Regions from separate parts of the Janthinobacterium woesei genome, predicted to be linked through region 1. Evidence: predicted binding sites of a transcription regulator. Region 1 holds the regulator's gene; each other region holds the start of a gene.
The links. The regulator sigma-54, encoded in region 1, starts transcription at its own class of promoters, with help from an activator protein. The targets are predictions, from matches to a motif close to TGGCANGNAANCTGCTTT.
Positions count from the first base shown of each region.

Region 1 (3,206 bases):
ACGCGGCGCAGCCATCCCCTGTCGCACGAATTGCGGCCAAACCAGAATCCGGCCAGCCGCCGCACCCTGATCGAGTGCATTTCGGAAGAGCGCGAGCGCCTGTCGACCATCGAACAGCTGGGCCATGTGATCGATACGTCGGAACTGAGCGCCAACAAGCTGCGTGGCTGGATCAAGGAAATCATCGCCACCGAGCGCGCGCCGCTGACCCTGTTCTTCGAATCGTTCGCCTTCAAGCTGGGCGTGCCGCTCGACGCCGATTTCGTCTTCGATGTGCGGGCCTTGCCAAATCCGTATTACGACCTGGCCCTGCGGCCACTCGACGGGCGCGACGCTCCCGTGATCGCCTTTCTCGACTCACAGCCCAGTGCACTGGAACTGCTAGCCGACATCCGCGCCTTCATCGAAAAATGGTTGCCATCGTTCAAGTCCGACAACCGCAGCTACCTGACGGTGGCCCTGGGCTGCACGGGCGGCCAGCATCGCTCGGTGTACATGGCGGAACGGCTGGCGCAGTATTTCGGCGCGAACGAAAGAGTCGTCCTTCGCCACCGCGAACGCTCCTGATTAATCGAGGTGGCGCACCAGGGTGCATTCCATGCGCAGGCAATCAGCCAGGCCCAGATGCGCACCCCGCTGCAGCAATTCCAGGGTCACCGACATCATCAGCGGCGAGCGTAGGCGCATGGCCGCCACGGAACCGGCGCCGGCGCCGAAGTGGCGGTCCAGCGCCACGCGCGCCATCTCCAGCGACAGGCAATTCAAGGCTTTCGGAGGCAGGAAAGAAGTGAGAGTGACAACATACTAGCGCCTTCGCCGCCCAGATTGCGTTCCGCAGGGCGCAAAAAAGGGCGCAGTATGTATGCGCCCTTAGTTGATCACAACTGGTTGGAAGCGGCAGGCCGTTTACACGGCGGCGACTTCGTCTTCCGAGTTGTCTGGCAGATGCTTGATCGCCTCTTTACCGTGCCCTTGCACTTTGCTTTTGTACTTCATCACTTGCCGGTCCAGCTTGTCGATCAGGGTATCGATCGCGGCGTACAGGTCTTGCGACAGGCTTTCCACGTACACAGTTTTACCACTAAGGCGCAGGTTGACTTCAGCCTTTTGGCGTTTCTCTTTCTCTTTGAGGTTGTCGACGGTCAGAATCACGGCAATATCGATGACTTGATCGAAATGACGTTTCACGCGTTCCAGTTTCGTTTGTACGTATTCACGGATGGCTGGTGTCACTTCAAGATGATGTCCGCTGATGGTGAGATTCATACACACTCCTAAAGATGATCGGGTTCGTGCGGTATCCATCGTATCCGGCCCGCAGAGGAACCGAAAAAACTACAAGCACTTACGCAGACTCACTGGCGGAATTTTCAACGCTTCCCGGTATTTGGCAACAGTCCGTCGCGCAATCACCATGCCTTGTTCTCCCAGCATGTCCGCAATCTTACTGTCGGATAAAGGATTTTTAGGGTCTTCTGCTCCTGTCAGTTGCACGATCAATGCCCGTATCGCCGTCGATGACGCCTCGCCCCCCGCTTCGGTCGCGACGTGGCTACCAAAGAAATATTTCAACTCAAACATGCCATGCGGGGTCAGCATGTACTTTTGGGTTGTTACCCGCGAGATAGTACTCTCGTGTAAACCCAGTGTATCAGCTATTTCACGGAGCACAAGGGGACGCATGGCAACGGCGCCATGCGAGAAAAAATTCTTTTGTCGTTCTACTATCGCCTGCGCCACGCGCAAGATCGTGTCGAAGCGCTGGCGCATGTTCTTGATCAGCCACTTGGCTTCCTGCAACTGTGCACCCATGGCAATTTCGCCCTTGCCCTGCTTCAACAAATTGGCATACATGGCATTCACGCGCAGGCGCGGCATGACGTCGTTGTTCAGGGTCACCTGCCAGCCATTGCGGGCGCGCTTGACGACGACGTCGGGTACCACGTAATCGGACACGTCCGAGGCGAACACGGCGCCCGGATGCGGATTGCACAGGCGAATGACCGTCTGCGCCTCGCGCAAGTCTTCATCGTCGCAATCGAGGGCTTTTTTCAGCTTGTTGAAATCGCGCTGGGCAAACCAGGCCAGGTGCTTTTCCACGATGACGAGGGCCATGCGCCGCGTCACCATGGCGATGTGCGGAAAACGCTTGATTTGCAGCGCCAGGCATTCGGATGCATTGCGCGCGCCCACGCCGGACGGATCGAAACTTTGCAGCAGGGACAGCGCCGTGCGCAGCTCGTCGACGTCGATTTCCAGCTCTTCGGGCAGGCGCGCCAGGATGTCGTCAAGCGACTCTTCCAGGTAGCCATTGTCGTCGAGCGCGTCGATGATCAGCTCGACCAGCGCGCGGTCGCGCAATTCCAGCACCGTCACGCGCATCTGCTCCATCAAGTGCTCGCGCAGGGTGCAGTGGTGGGCTTCGAGTTGCGGGCGGGAATCTTCGTCGTCGGGCGCCTTGCCGCGGCTCGCTTCGCTCCAGTCGTTGTCGCCGCCCTCCATGGCAGCCGGACTATCGCCCGCCTCGCCGTCAAACGGTTCCGCTTCGGCCGCTGCGGCAGGCGCTTCCTGGCCGGGCGGTAATGGCGGCGCTTCCGCTGGCGCGGCCGTGGAACTCAAGGCGCCATCGGACAGCAGGCGCAGCGAGCGGTCGAGCGGATCGTCGAGGCGTTCGAGCAGGGGATTGTCCGTCAACAGTTGCTCAAGCTCCTGATGCAATTCTAGGGTAGATAATTGCAACAGGCGTATCGATTGCTGCAACTGCGGCGTCAGTGCCAGGTGCTGCGAAGTGCGCAGCTGCAATGATTGTTTCATTGGCTCACATGCGGAAGTGTTCGCCCAGATAGACCCGGCGTACCGACTCGTTCGCGATGATGTCGTCGGGGCGTCCCGACGCCAGCACCGAGCCCTGGTTGATGATGTAGGCACGGTCGCAAATACCCAGCGTCTCGCGTACATTATGATCGGTGATGAGCACGCCGATATTGCGCTCCTTCAAGAAACGCACGATACGCTGGATTTCGATCACGGCGATCGGGTCGACACCGGCGAATGGTTCGTCGAGCAGCACGAAACGCGGGTCGGTGGCCAGCGCGCGGGCGATTTCCACACGGCGGCGCTCGCCACCGGACAGCGACAGTGCCTGGTTCTCGCGCAGCTTTTCAATCTGCAGGTCGGCAAGCAGCTTGTCCAGACGCTCCTCGATC
Region 1 is NZ_JBNYXW010000001.1:221,386-224,591, reverse strand. Features, by position in the region: gene rapZ (RNase adapter RapZ) at 1-567, shown strand, start outside; gene ACQ4W6_RS01040 (hypothetical protein) at 568-765, opposite strand; gene hpf (ribosome hibernation-promoting factor, HPF/YfiA family) at 907-1,266, opposite strand; gene ACQ4W6_RS01030 (RNA polymerase factor sigma-54) at 1,336-2,814, opposite strand; gene lptB (LPS export ABC transporter ATP-binding protein) at 2,819-3,206, opposite strand, start outside.

Region 2 (3,206 bases), on a different contig from region 1:
CGCATACTATTGAAAACATAGCCCCTGCCAGGACTTCAGGTGAATATTGCCACGGATCATCACACGGATCAGCAGGCAGCCGCAGCCCATCCGCTGATGCGGGCGCAGCGCATCTTCGCCATGCGCGATGCCGTTCTCAACGCATGGGAACACCAGGTGCGCGCCAGCGTGCGCGGGGCCGACCGGCTGCTGACACCCATCCTCATCAATACCTTGCCAGCCTTTTTCGACAACCTGGCCGCGGCCCTCACGCCGGGACACCCGCGCGACAATGCCGCCAGCAACAGCAATGTGCCGGCCATGCATGGCAACGAACGGGCGCGCATGACCACTTACGGGCCGGAACAGCTCATCGAGGAGTACCAGATCTTCCGCGACTGCTTCGCCGCCATCGCGCAGGAATCCGGCATCGCCCTGCGCGGCAAGGAATGGCACACCATCAACGTATCGATCGATACGGGCATCCGCGAATCGATACGCGCATTTACCAGCACGCACGACGGCTTCCGGCGCCGCATCGCGGCCGGCCTGTCGCACGACATGCGCAATCCGCTGGCCGTGATGTGCACCAGCGCCCAGCTGCTGCTGCAGCCAGCCGAGCCGGAGCGGGTGGCCCAGCTGGCGCAGCAGATCGCCGCGCACGGCAAGCGGCTCGACAGCATGATCGAGGAATTGCTCGACAGCCTCAGCTACCACCGGGGCCAGCAGTTGCCGCTGGTCCTGAGCCACTTCGACGTCCTGCCGCTGGCGCACGCCGTGGCCAGCCAGCTCAACTTGCAGCAGCCCGGCAAATGCGTGGTCAGCGGGCATGCCGTCAGCGGCTGGTGGTGCGAGAATTCGCTGCGCCGCGCGCTGGAAAACCTGCTCGGCAACGCCCTCAAGTATGGCAATCACGAGCCCATCAGCGTGCATGTGGAGGAAACCCACGAGCGCCTGCTCATCACCGTGCACAATGGCGGGCGCGCCATCGCGCCGGACCAGATGCAACGCATCTTTGACTACCTGCGCCGGGAAAACCACGGCTCGGCGCCAGGCTGGGGCATCGGCCTGCCCTTCGTGCAAAACGTGGCCGAAAGCCATGGCGGCAGCGTCGCCGTCGACAGCGCCCCGGAAACGGGCACCAGCTTCATCTTCGATGTACCCGTCGATTGCCGGCCGTTCGTCGTGCCGACCGGCATGCCCGGAAACTGACACTTAAGGTCGCCAGCAGCGCACCAAGTCGGTGCGAATGGCGGCTTTGCGCCACATAAGTGGTCATTTTTACACTCTTCTACCGCTACCGCACTGGCACGATTTCTGCTGGGCTATACACAGACACGGCTCCAGGGAAATCACAACATGGCAAATTTTTTCAATGAAATGACTGCAGATGAAGTGGGTACGGACAGCAAGGTACGTGAACACTATCGTGAATTTGACAGCTGGCTGGCGCAGCAGTCCCCCGACACCATCGCCCGCAAGCGGGCCGAAGCCGACCTGACGTTTCGCCGCGTCGGCATCACGTTTGCCGTGTATGGCGACGATGCGGGCACGGAACGGCTGATTCCCTTCGACACCATCCCGCGCATCATCCCCGCCGCCGAATGGGCGCAGATGCAGACGGGCCTGGTGCAGCGCGTGCAAGCCTTGAACATGTTCATCCATGATATTTATCATGCGCAAAACATCATCAAGGCCGGCATCATTCCCGCCGAGCAAATCTACAAGAATGCCCAGTACCGCCCGGAAATGCAGGGCATTGCCGTCGCTTCCGACATCTATGCGCACATCGCGGGGGTGGATATCGTGCGCGCCGGCAAGGGCGAATTTTATGTACTGGAAGACAATCTGCGGGTGCCGTCGGGCGTCTCCTACATGCTGGAAGACCGCAAGATGATGATGCGCCTGTTCCCGGAACTGTTCGCGCGCAACCGCATCGCCCCCGTCGACCATTACCCGGACATGCTGTTAGATAACCTGCGCTCGGTGGCGCCGATGGGCGTGGATGACCCCACGGTCGTCGTCATGACACCGGGCATGTATAACTCGGCCTACTTCGAACACGCGTTTTTAGCCCAGCAAATGGGCGTGGAACTGGTGGAAGGCAAGGATTTGTTTGTCAACGACAACTCGGTCTACATGCGCACCACGCGCGGGCCGAAGCGCGTCGACGTGATCTATCGCCGGGTGGACGACGATTTCCTCGATCCGCTGGCCTTCCGCTCCGATTCCTCGCTGGGCGTGCCGGGCCTGCTGTCCGTCTACCGCGCGGGGCGCGTCACCCTGGCGAACGCCATCGGCACGGGCGTGGCCGACGACAAGTCGATCTACCCTTTTGTTCCCGACATGATCAGGTTTTACCTGTCGCAAGAACCTATCCTCAACAATGTGCCCACCTACCAGTGCCGCAAAGCGGCCGATCTGTCCTACGTGCTGGCCAATCTGGCGACACTGGTGGTCAAGGAAGTGCATGGCGCGGGCGGCTACGGCATGCTGGTGGGACCGGCATCGAGCCTGGCGCAGATCGAGGACTTCCGCCAGCGCCTGCTGGCCAATCCGGGCGGCTATATCGCCCAGCCCACGCTAGCCCTGTCCGCCTGCCCCACCTATGTCGAGGCCGGCATCGCGCCGCGCCACATCGATTTGCGCCCGTTCGTGCTGTCCGGCAAGACCATTTCCATGGTGCCAGGCGGCCTGACCCGCGTGGCGCTGGGCGAAGGCTCGCTGGTGGTCAATTCCTCGCAGGGAGGCGGCACCAAGGATACCTGGGTGCTGGAACCATCGGCAGTATCGTCTGTCATCGCAGGAGAAAAAACATGCTGAGCCGCACCGCCGATCATCTGTTCTGGATGGCCCGCTACACGGAGCGGGCCGAAAACACGGCGCGCATGCTCGACGTCAACATGCAGACCTCGATGCTACCCCAGTCCGAGCAGGACGCCGAGCAGGGCTGGCGCGCCACGCTGGGCATTTCCGAGCTGCAAAGCGCGTATGACCATCGATATGGCCGCTTCCACACGCGCGACGTGCTCGACTTCATGGTGCGCGATCCGAACAACCCGTCTTCCATCTTCGCCTGCCTGACGGGTGCGCGCGAAAACGCCCGCGCCGTGCGCGGCACGCTGACGACGGAAGTGTGGGAAATCCAGAACGCCACCTGGCTCGACATGCAGCAGCGCCTGAACAGCAATCTGCTGGAAACGGACCCCAGCCAGTTCTTCGAATGG
Region 2 is NZ_JBNYXW010000019.1:41,354-44,559, forward strand. Features, by position in the region: gene ACQ4W6_RS21035 (sensor histidine kinase) at 40-1,191, shown strand; gene ACQ4W6_RS21040 (circularly permuted type 2 ATP-grasp protein) at 1,339-2,802, shown strand; gene ACQ4W6_RS21045 (alpha-E domain-containing protein) at 2,796-3,206, shown strand, end outside.
Region 2: a site for sigma-54 is predicted at 1,286-1,303, ahead of ACQ4W6_RS21040 (circularly permuted type 2 ATP-grasp protein). Genes of this name have one in related genera too.

Region 3 (3,206 bases), on a different contig from region 1:
TGTCGGGGCAGTTCTTTGAAGCGACCCAGGACGCCATCCTGATCACCGACCCTGCCGGCGTCATCGTCAGCGCCAATCCTGCCTTTACGCGTATCTCCGGCTATGCGGCGCAGGACGTGGCGGGCACCGACATTATGCGCCTGCATGCGCAGCACACGGGTGAGGCGGTGCTGCTGGCCATGCGCCAGGGCTTGCGCAGCAGCGGCTGCTGGTCGGGCGAGGTGCAGACGCGGCGCAAGTGTGGCGACACCTATCCGTGTTTGCTCAGCGTCTCCACCGTGCAGGGGGCCGATGGCGCCGTGGTCAACTACGTGGGCGTCTTCCTCGACATCAGCGAGCGCAAGGCCGAGCAGCACCTGATCGATTTTCTCTCTTACCACGACGCCCTGACGGGGTTGCCGAACCGGCTCTTGATGCGCGAGCGCTTCGAGCAGGTGCGCGCCGGCGCCGTGCGCGACGGCCAGCAAGTAGTACTGATGTGCCTCGACCTGGACCGCTTCAAGAACATCAACGATTCGCACGGCCAGGCCGTGGGCGACAAGGCGCTGCAGGTGGTGGCGCGTTTCCTCTCCGGCTGCGTGCGCGAAGGCGATACGGTGGCGCGCCAGGGCGGCGACGAATTCCAGATCCTGCTGCAGGACGATGCCCTGCTGGGGCGTACGCTTGCGCTGGCGCAAACCATCCTGGCCGGCTTGCGCGAAGAACTCAGCGTCGATGGCGAACGCCTGGCTTTGACCACCAGCATCGGCATCGCCATGTGCCCGGCCGACGGCGACAGCCTCGATGATGTGCTGCGCCACGCCGACACGGCCCTGGTGCGCGCCAAGGAAATGGGACGCGACCATTACGCCTTCTTCACCGAGCGCATGGGCAGCGATATCCGCGCCCGCCTGGTCATGCAGCAGCAGCTGCGCGGCGCCATCGGCCGCGATGAATTCGAAGTGCATTACCAGCCGCAGATGTGCTTGCGCACGGGCGCCATGCTGGGCGCCGAAGCGTTGCTGCGTTGGGATAACCCGGTGCTGGGCAAGGTGCCGCCTGGCCTGTTCATCGCCCTGGCCGAGGAATACGGCTCGATCACGGCGATTGGCGAGTGGGTGCTGGAAAGCGTCTGTGCGCAGATCCGCGTCTGGCACGACGCGGGCCTGGGCAGCATCAAGGTGGCTGTCAACCTGTCGGGCAAACAGTTCGCGCAGGACCGCACGGTGCCGTTTGTCGAGGCGACCTTGCGCAAGTACGCCATCGCGCCCGCTTGCCTGGGTATCGAAATCACGGAAAGCACGGTGATGGGCGACCCGGACAAGGCCGTGGCGGCCCTGACGCGCCTGAAAGACATCGGCGTGGGTATTTCACTCGACGACTTCGGCACCGGCTATTCCAGCCTGGGCTACCTGAAGCGCTTCCCCATCGACGTGCTGAAAATCGACAAATCGTTCGTCGACGACGTCACCACCAGCAGCAGCGATGCGGCCATCGCCCGCTCCGTCATCTCGCTGGCACATAACCTGGACATGCGCGTCATCGCCGAAGGCGTGGAGACGCGCGAACAAGTCGACTTCCTGACGCAGCACGGCTGCGACGAGATGCAGGGCTATTATTTCAGCCGCCCCCTGGGCGCGGCACAATTCACGGCGCTGCTGCGCGAACGGCGCGTGCTCGCGGTGGCGTAAGCGCTGCGCCGTTTTCCAGCCTGTAGCGCAGTGCGGCGCATGCACTGTTGCAGTGCGCTTGCCGCTTCCCGGTGCATGATTCTCACGTTTTCCTTTCCTGAAGCTGGCACATATCCTGCTTAAGTAATCGTTATTTATACGATTGCAGTGCATGCCAGACAGCCCCCACCCTGTATTGCCTTTTGATGCCGGCGCGCACAGCGCCTGGCAGGCGCACCTGCGCCTGGGGTTTGCGCTGCACGATGGCGTCAGCCGCCTGGTCGAACGCACGCACAGCGGCCCCTTGCGCGTGCAAAAGCCCCTGTACCCGGAAGGCGACGGCGTCTGCCACGCCATTGTCATTCATCCGCCCGGTGGCGTGGTGGGCGGCGACCAGCTGGCCGTCGACGCCACGGTGGGCGACGGCGCGCACGCCTTTCTCACTTCGCCAGGGGCCGCCAAGTGGTACCGCGCGAATGGCCATGTCTCGGGCCAGCACATCGTGCTGCGCGCGGGTGCCGGTGCGGCCATCGAGTGGATGCCGCAGGAGAGCATCTTCTTCGACCAGGCCAGCGTGCGCCTGCGTCACGAAGTAGAACTGGCGGTCGATGCCAGCTATATCGGCTGCGATATCGTTTGCCTGGGCCGCAGCGCTGCGGGCGAAATTTTCAAGAGCGGCAGCATCGCCCAGCAAGTGCAGATTCGCCGCGGCGGCAAGCTGTTGTGGTGGGAGCAAGGCGTGCTGGCCGCTGGCGGCGCGCTGATGGCCAGCCCGCTGGGCCTGGCCGGCCACACGGTGTGCGCCACCCTGATTGCCGTCGGCACGCCGATTGCCCCCGCCGTGCTGGCGGCCTTGCGCGAGATCAATGTGCCGATGGGCGCCGTGTTTGGCGCCACGCAGATGAAATCGCTGGTGGTGGTGCGCCTGTTGTGCGGCGACAGCGAGGCGGCGCGCCGCATCATGCTGGCCGCATGGCAATTGCTGCGCCCCGCCATGCTGGGACGCGCCGCCTTTGTTCCGCGCAGCTGGAATACCTGAACGTATTGAGCATAACAAGGAAAAACATGGACCTGACCCCACGCGAAAAAGACAAGCTGCTCATTTTTACGGCCGCATTGCTGGCCGAGCGGCGCCTGGCGCGCGGCTTGAAACTGAATTATCCGGAAGCGGTGGCGCTGATCAGCGCGGCCATCATGGAAGGCGCGCGCGATGGCAAGTCGGTGGCGCAGCTGATGTCGGACGGCGCAAAGATACTTTCGCGCGCAGACGTCATGGATGGCATCGCCGAGATGATCCCCGACATCCAGGTGGAAGCGACCTTCCCCGATGGCAGCAAGCTGGTGACCGTGCACCACCCGATACCCTGAAGGAGAGCGACATGATACCAGGCGAATACAGATTGGAAGAAGGCGAAATCAGCCTCAATGAGGGCCGCGCCACGGCCACCGTGGTGGTGGCCAACCGGGGCGACCGGCCGATACAGGTTGGCTCGCACTTCCACTTTTTTGAAGTCAACCCGGCGCTGTCGTTCGAGCGCTGGCGCGCCTATGGCATGC
Region 3 is NZ_JBNYXW010000017.1:120,262-123,467, reverse strand. Features, by position in the region: gene ACQ4W6_RS20045 (EAL domain-containing response regulator) at 1-1,670, shown strand, start outside; gene ACQ4W6_RS20040 (urease accessory protein UreD) at 1,822-2,688, shown strand; gene ACQ4W6_RS20035 (urease subunit gamma) at 2,715-3,017, shown strand; gene ACQ4W6_RS20030 (urease subunit beta) at 3,029-3,206, shown strand, end outside.
Region 3: a site for sigma-54 is predicted at 1,775-1,792, ahead of ACQ4W6_RS20040 (urease accessory protein UreD). Genes of this name have one in related genera too.

Region 4 (3,206 bases), on a different contig from region 1:
ACGTCGCCAGGCGGCCAGCTTCGCGCAAGCAGTGCTGCACTGCGCAATGACTGCCGGCCCTTTTAGGTGCAATATTGGCACTTGCTGGCGAAGAACAACCTTTCGATGTCTGGCTTGCCTACCTGGGGAAACATCATGTCCGCACATACTTACAAGCTTTTCGAACTGGTCGGAACCTCGACCGAGGGTAGCGATCAGGCGATACGCGATGCCATTGCCAAGGCCTCGCTCACGGTCAAGCACATGGACTGGTATGAAGTCATCGAATCGCGCGGACATATCGTCGACGGCAAGGTTGCGCACTACCAGGTCACGCTCAAGGTCGGCTTCCGGCTCGAATAGCCATGCGGCGTGGTCGCTGCCGATAGCTATGGCGATGAACGGCGCTTCCTGCTAGCGCGGTTTTTCCATTCTCCGGCTCTCCAGCCACTGCGTCCCACCCGCGTCCAGCGCGGCGGCAATCACCTTTTCCGGCAAGCTGTACACGGTCGCCCAGCTGGCGCGGCCGTCTTGCGTGTTGGCGGGGAAGCTGTGCGTCTCGATGGGCCAGTGGTATTTGCGTTTTAACGCCTTGACGATGGCGGCCAGCGAGACGCGGCCCTGCAGCGGTTCGGCGCCGGACTGGTCGCGGTTCGACAGCAGCACGGCCAGGACCTGGCCGCGGCCCGTGCGCGCGCCGGGGAAGGTGGGGGTTTTGTTTGCCATGGTGCATTTTACCGGGCGCACTGCGATATGCCGCACCTTTGATCTAGCGCAAGCTACCCTCATGCAGTGCGGCCAAGATAAGGGTTTCGCCAGGCGCGCCAGCGCCCCTCTGGCAGCCTGGGCCAGCACAAGGGGACAGGAGAAGATCATGCCCAGTCTGAACATACAAGCCATGCAATGGCAGCCCGTTGCCGATATTTCCGCCGTGAATCCCTTGCTGCCCGAGGACGTGGCCTGCTTTCGCGAGCTACGCGACGTGCTGCTGCGCTACGGCGCACTCGAACGTTTCGGCATCGCCCTGATCCACCGTCATTTCGATATCGCCGACGATGAAGAATTGATGGAGTACACGGATGCCGCGCAGCGTACGCTGACCGTCAAGCCTGTCAAGAAAAGTGACATCGACTGGGAGCACACCACGATTACCAACTGGAAACTGACGCAAGGCGATGAAGTGGCGCGCATCGGCTGCGGCTGCGCGCGCAATGCGGGTGGCCACCTGGGCTATCACCGCGGCACCTGATGCTGGCCAGCGGCGCCTGGCAAGCGGCGTCGGCCTTTTTTACACTTTGCCTGCACCAGTTCGGTCTGCTTTGCGCAAGTAATTGATTCGATATGCTTTTTTTGTGTGGCACGCAAGCTGCTTATCACTGTCTATGAGATGAATCCAGGCAAGCCGTTCTGGATTGTTCCTCGGGAATGTTTTCCGAACTGACCACGACAAGAGGCTGCGATGAACGTCGATCACACACGAGGCAAGACCCTGGGCTGGCTGGGCCTGTTCGCCGCCGCAAGCCTGCTGCTCAGCAGCCAGGCGCAGGCCGGCGCGTACGGCCTGGCCGTCAATGAATTGAGCAATTTCCGCATCACCACCAGTGCCGGTGCGCTGTCGCTGGCGGGCGCCAACCGCAATGCCAGCGACAGCGCCTTTTTCGAAGGCGGCGTGGCCGTCAATCCACGCGCCGTCAACACGGGCCCGACCGCTAACGCCGATGTGCTGCAAGTGTGCTCGGGCAGCGGTTGCGCTAGCTTGCCGCAAAATAATTACGCGCCCAGCACCAGTTCCACGCTGGAATTTTCCCGCGGCGATGCGCGTGCTTTTGGCAACATGCTCACGGCGACTGGCTCGACCGTGCTGGCCGTCTCGGAAGCCCAGCGCAACACGGTTGGCGCCGCCTCGGCCATGGCCGGCGACACGCTCACCGGCTCGGTCAACCTGACCTTGTCGAGCGCCGGCTTCATCACCTTCAGTTTCATGGGACGGCGCGACCTGCGCACCAGCGTCACGGAGTTGGGCGACAAGTCGAACGTGTCGATCATGGATATCTTCAATATCTCATGCAACACCGCCAGCCCCGCCAGCTGCCTGTCCCGGGCGACTGCCGATGGCGTCCTCTTCCAATTCGCCCCCGATGGCGACGCCAGCAATGGCAGCGACATCAACGGCAACCATACGCTCGGCAGCCGGGATCCTTTCAGCCTGAACATGACAGCCGGCACCAACGACCCGGCCACCTCGCGCGCCTTTACGAATGGCCCGGCGCAATTTTCCCTGACCTCGAATTTCGCCCTGCCCGCCGGCAGCTACACCTTGAACTTTTCCAAGTCCACGCGCACCGATATCGTCGTCATCGAACCCCTGGCGGTGCCGGAGCCGGGCACCCTGTTCCTGCTGGGAACGGGCTTGGCCGCCCTGGCCTTCACGCGCCGCCGCCAGCCGAAATAGCCAGCGGCTGCGCTGATGTTTCAGCCCTGCCGCGCCAGCTGCTGCAAATAATAACGCTGCAACTTGGCACGCTTGCCCAGGTCATGGCCGAGTATCAGGCGCAGCTCGCTGGTGGGGCAATCGGCGGCCATCATCTGCACCTGCGTGCCCAGCTGGCGTGCCAGCCGGCGCGCCGCCTGCTCCTGCGCGGGCCGGTATTCGATGCGCGTGTGCGCCACTCGAAAGGTCGCTTCATTGGCCAGGCGCACCACTTGCACCGGTCCGCCGGCCAGGCTTCGCGCCAGCGTGGCGGCCATGCCGGACACGCCATTGCCATTCACGATTTCCAGGCGCGGACGCGGCACGCTTGCCGCCGGCGCCGTTGCCGTTGCCGGCCGGGCAAGCGCGGCAACGGGCATGCCGGACGCCGCCGGCACGCGTTGCAAACGGGCCACGCCGTCAGTGTGCGTAATCTCGATGCGCGCCATGGCAGGTTCTTGCTGCACCGCCGCAGCGACTGCTGGCACCGCCGGCTCTTCCTTGCCGCGCAGCGCCATAGCGCGCCGCAGGTCGTGTTCCTGCAAACTGATCGCCTGGCGCCGCATGACGGCGGCGCGCTCGTGTTGTCCCAGCCGCTCCAGCACTAGCGCCAGATGCTGCCAGGCCAGCGCATTGAGCGGGTCGAGCAGGCATGCCTGTTCCAGCGCGGGCAAGGCGAGTGCATCGCGGCCGCTTAAGTAATAGGCATGGCCGAGATTACTGAACAGATACGCCTGCTGCGGGCGCGGCGTGCCGG
Region 4 is NZ_JBNYXW010000003.1:12,744-15,949, forward strand. Features, by position in the region: gene ACQ4W6_RS03325 (dodecin) at 136-342, shown strand; gene ACQ4W6_RS03330 (hypothetical protein) at 394-705, opposite strand; gene ACQ4W6_RS03335 (hypothetical protein) at 854-1,228, shown strand; gene ACQ4W6_RS03340 (EDSAP-1 family PEP-CTERM protein) at 1,439-2,431, shown strand; gene ACQ4W6_RS03345 (LytR C-terminal domain-containing protein) at 2,452-3,206, opposite strand, start outside.
Region 4: a site for sigma-54 is predicted at 1,335-1,352, ahead of ACQ4W6_RS03340 (EDSAP-1 family PEP-CTERM protein). Genes of this name have one in related genera too.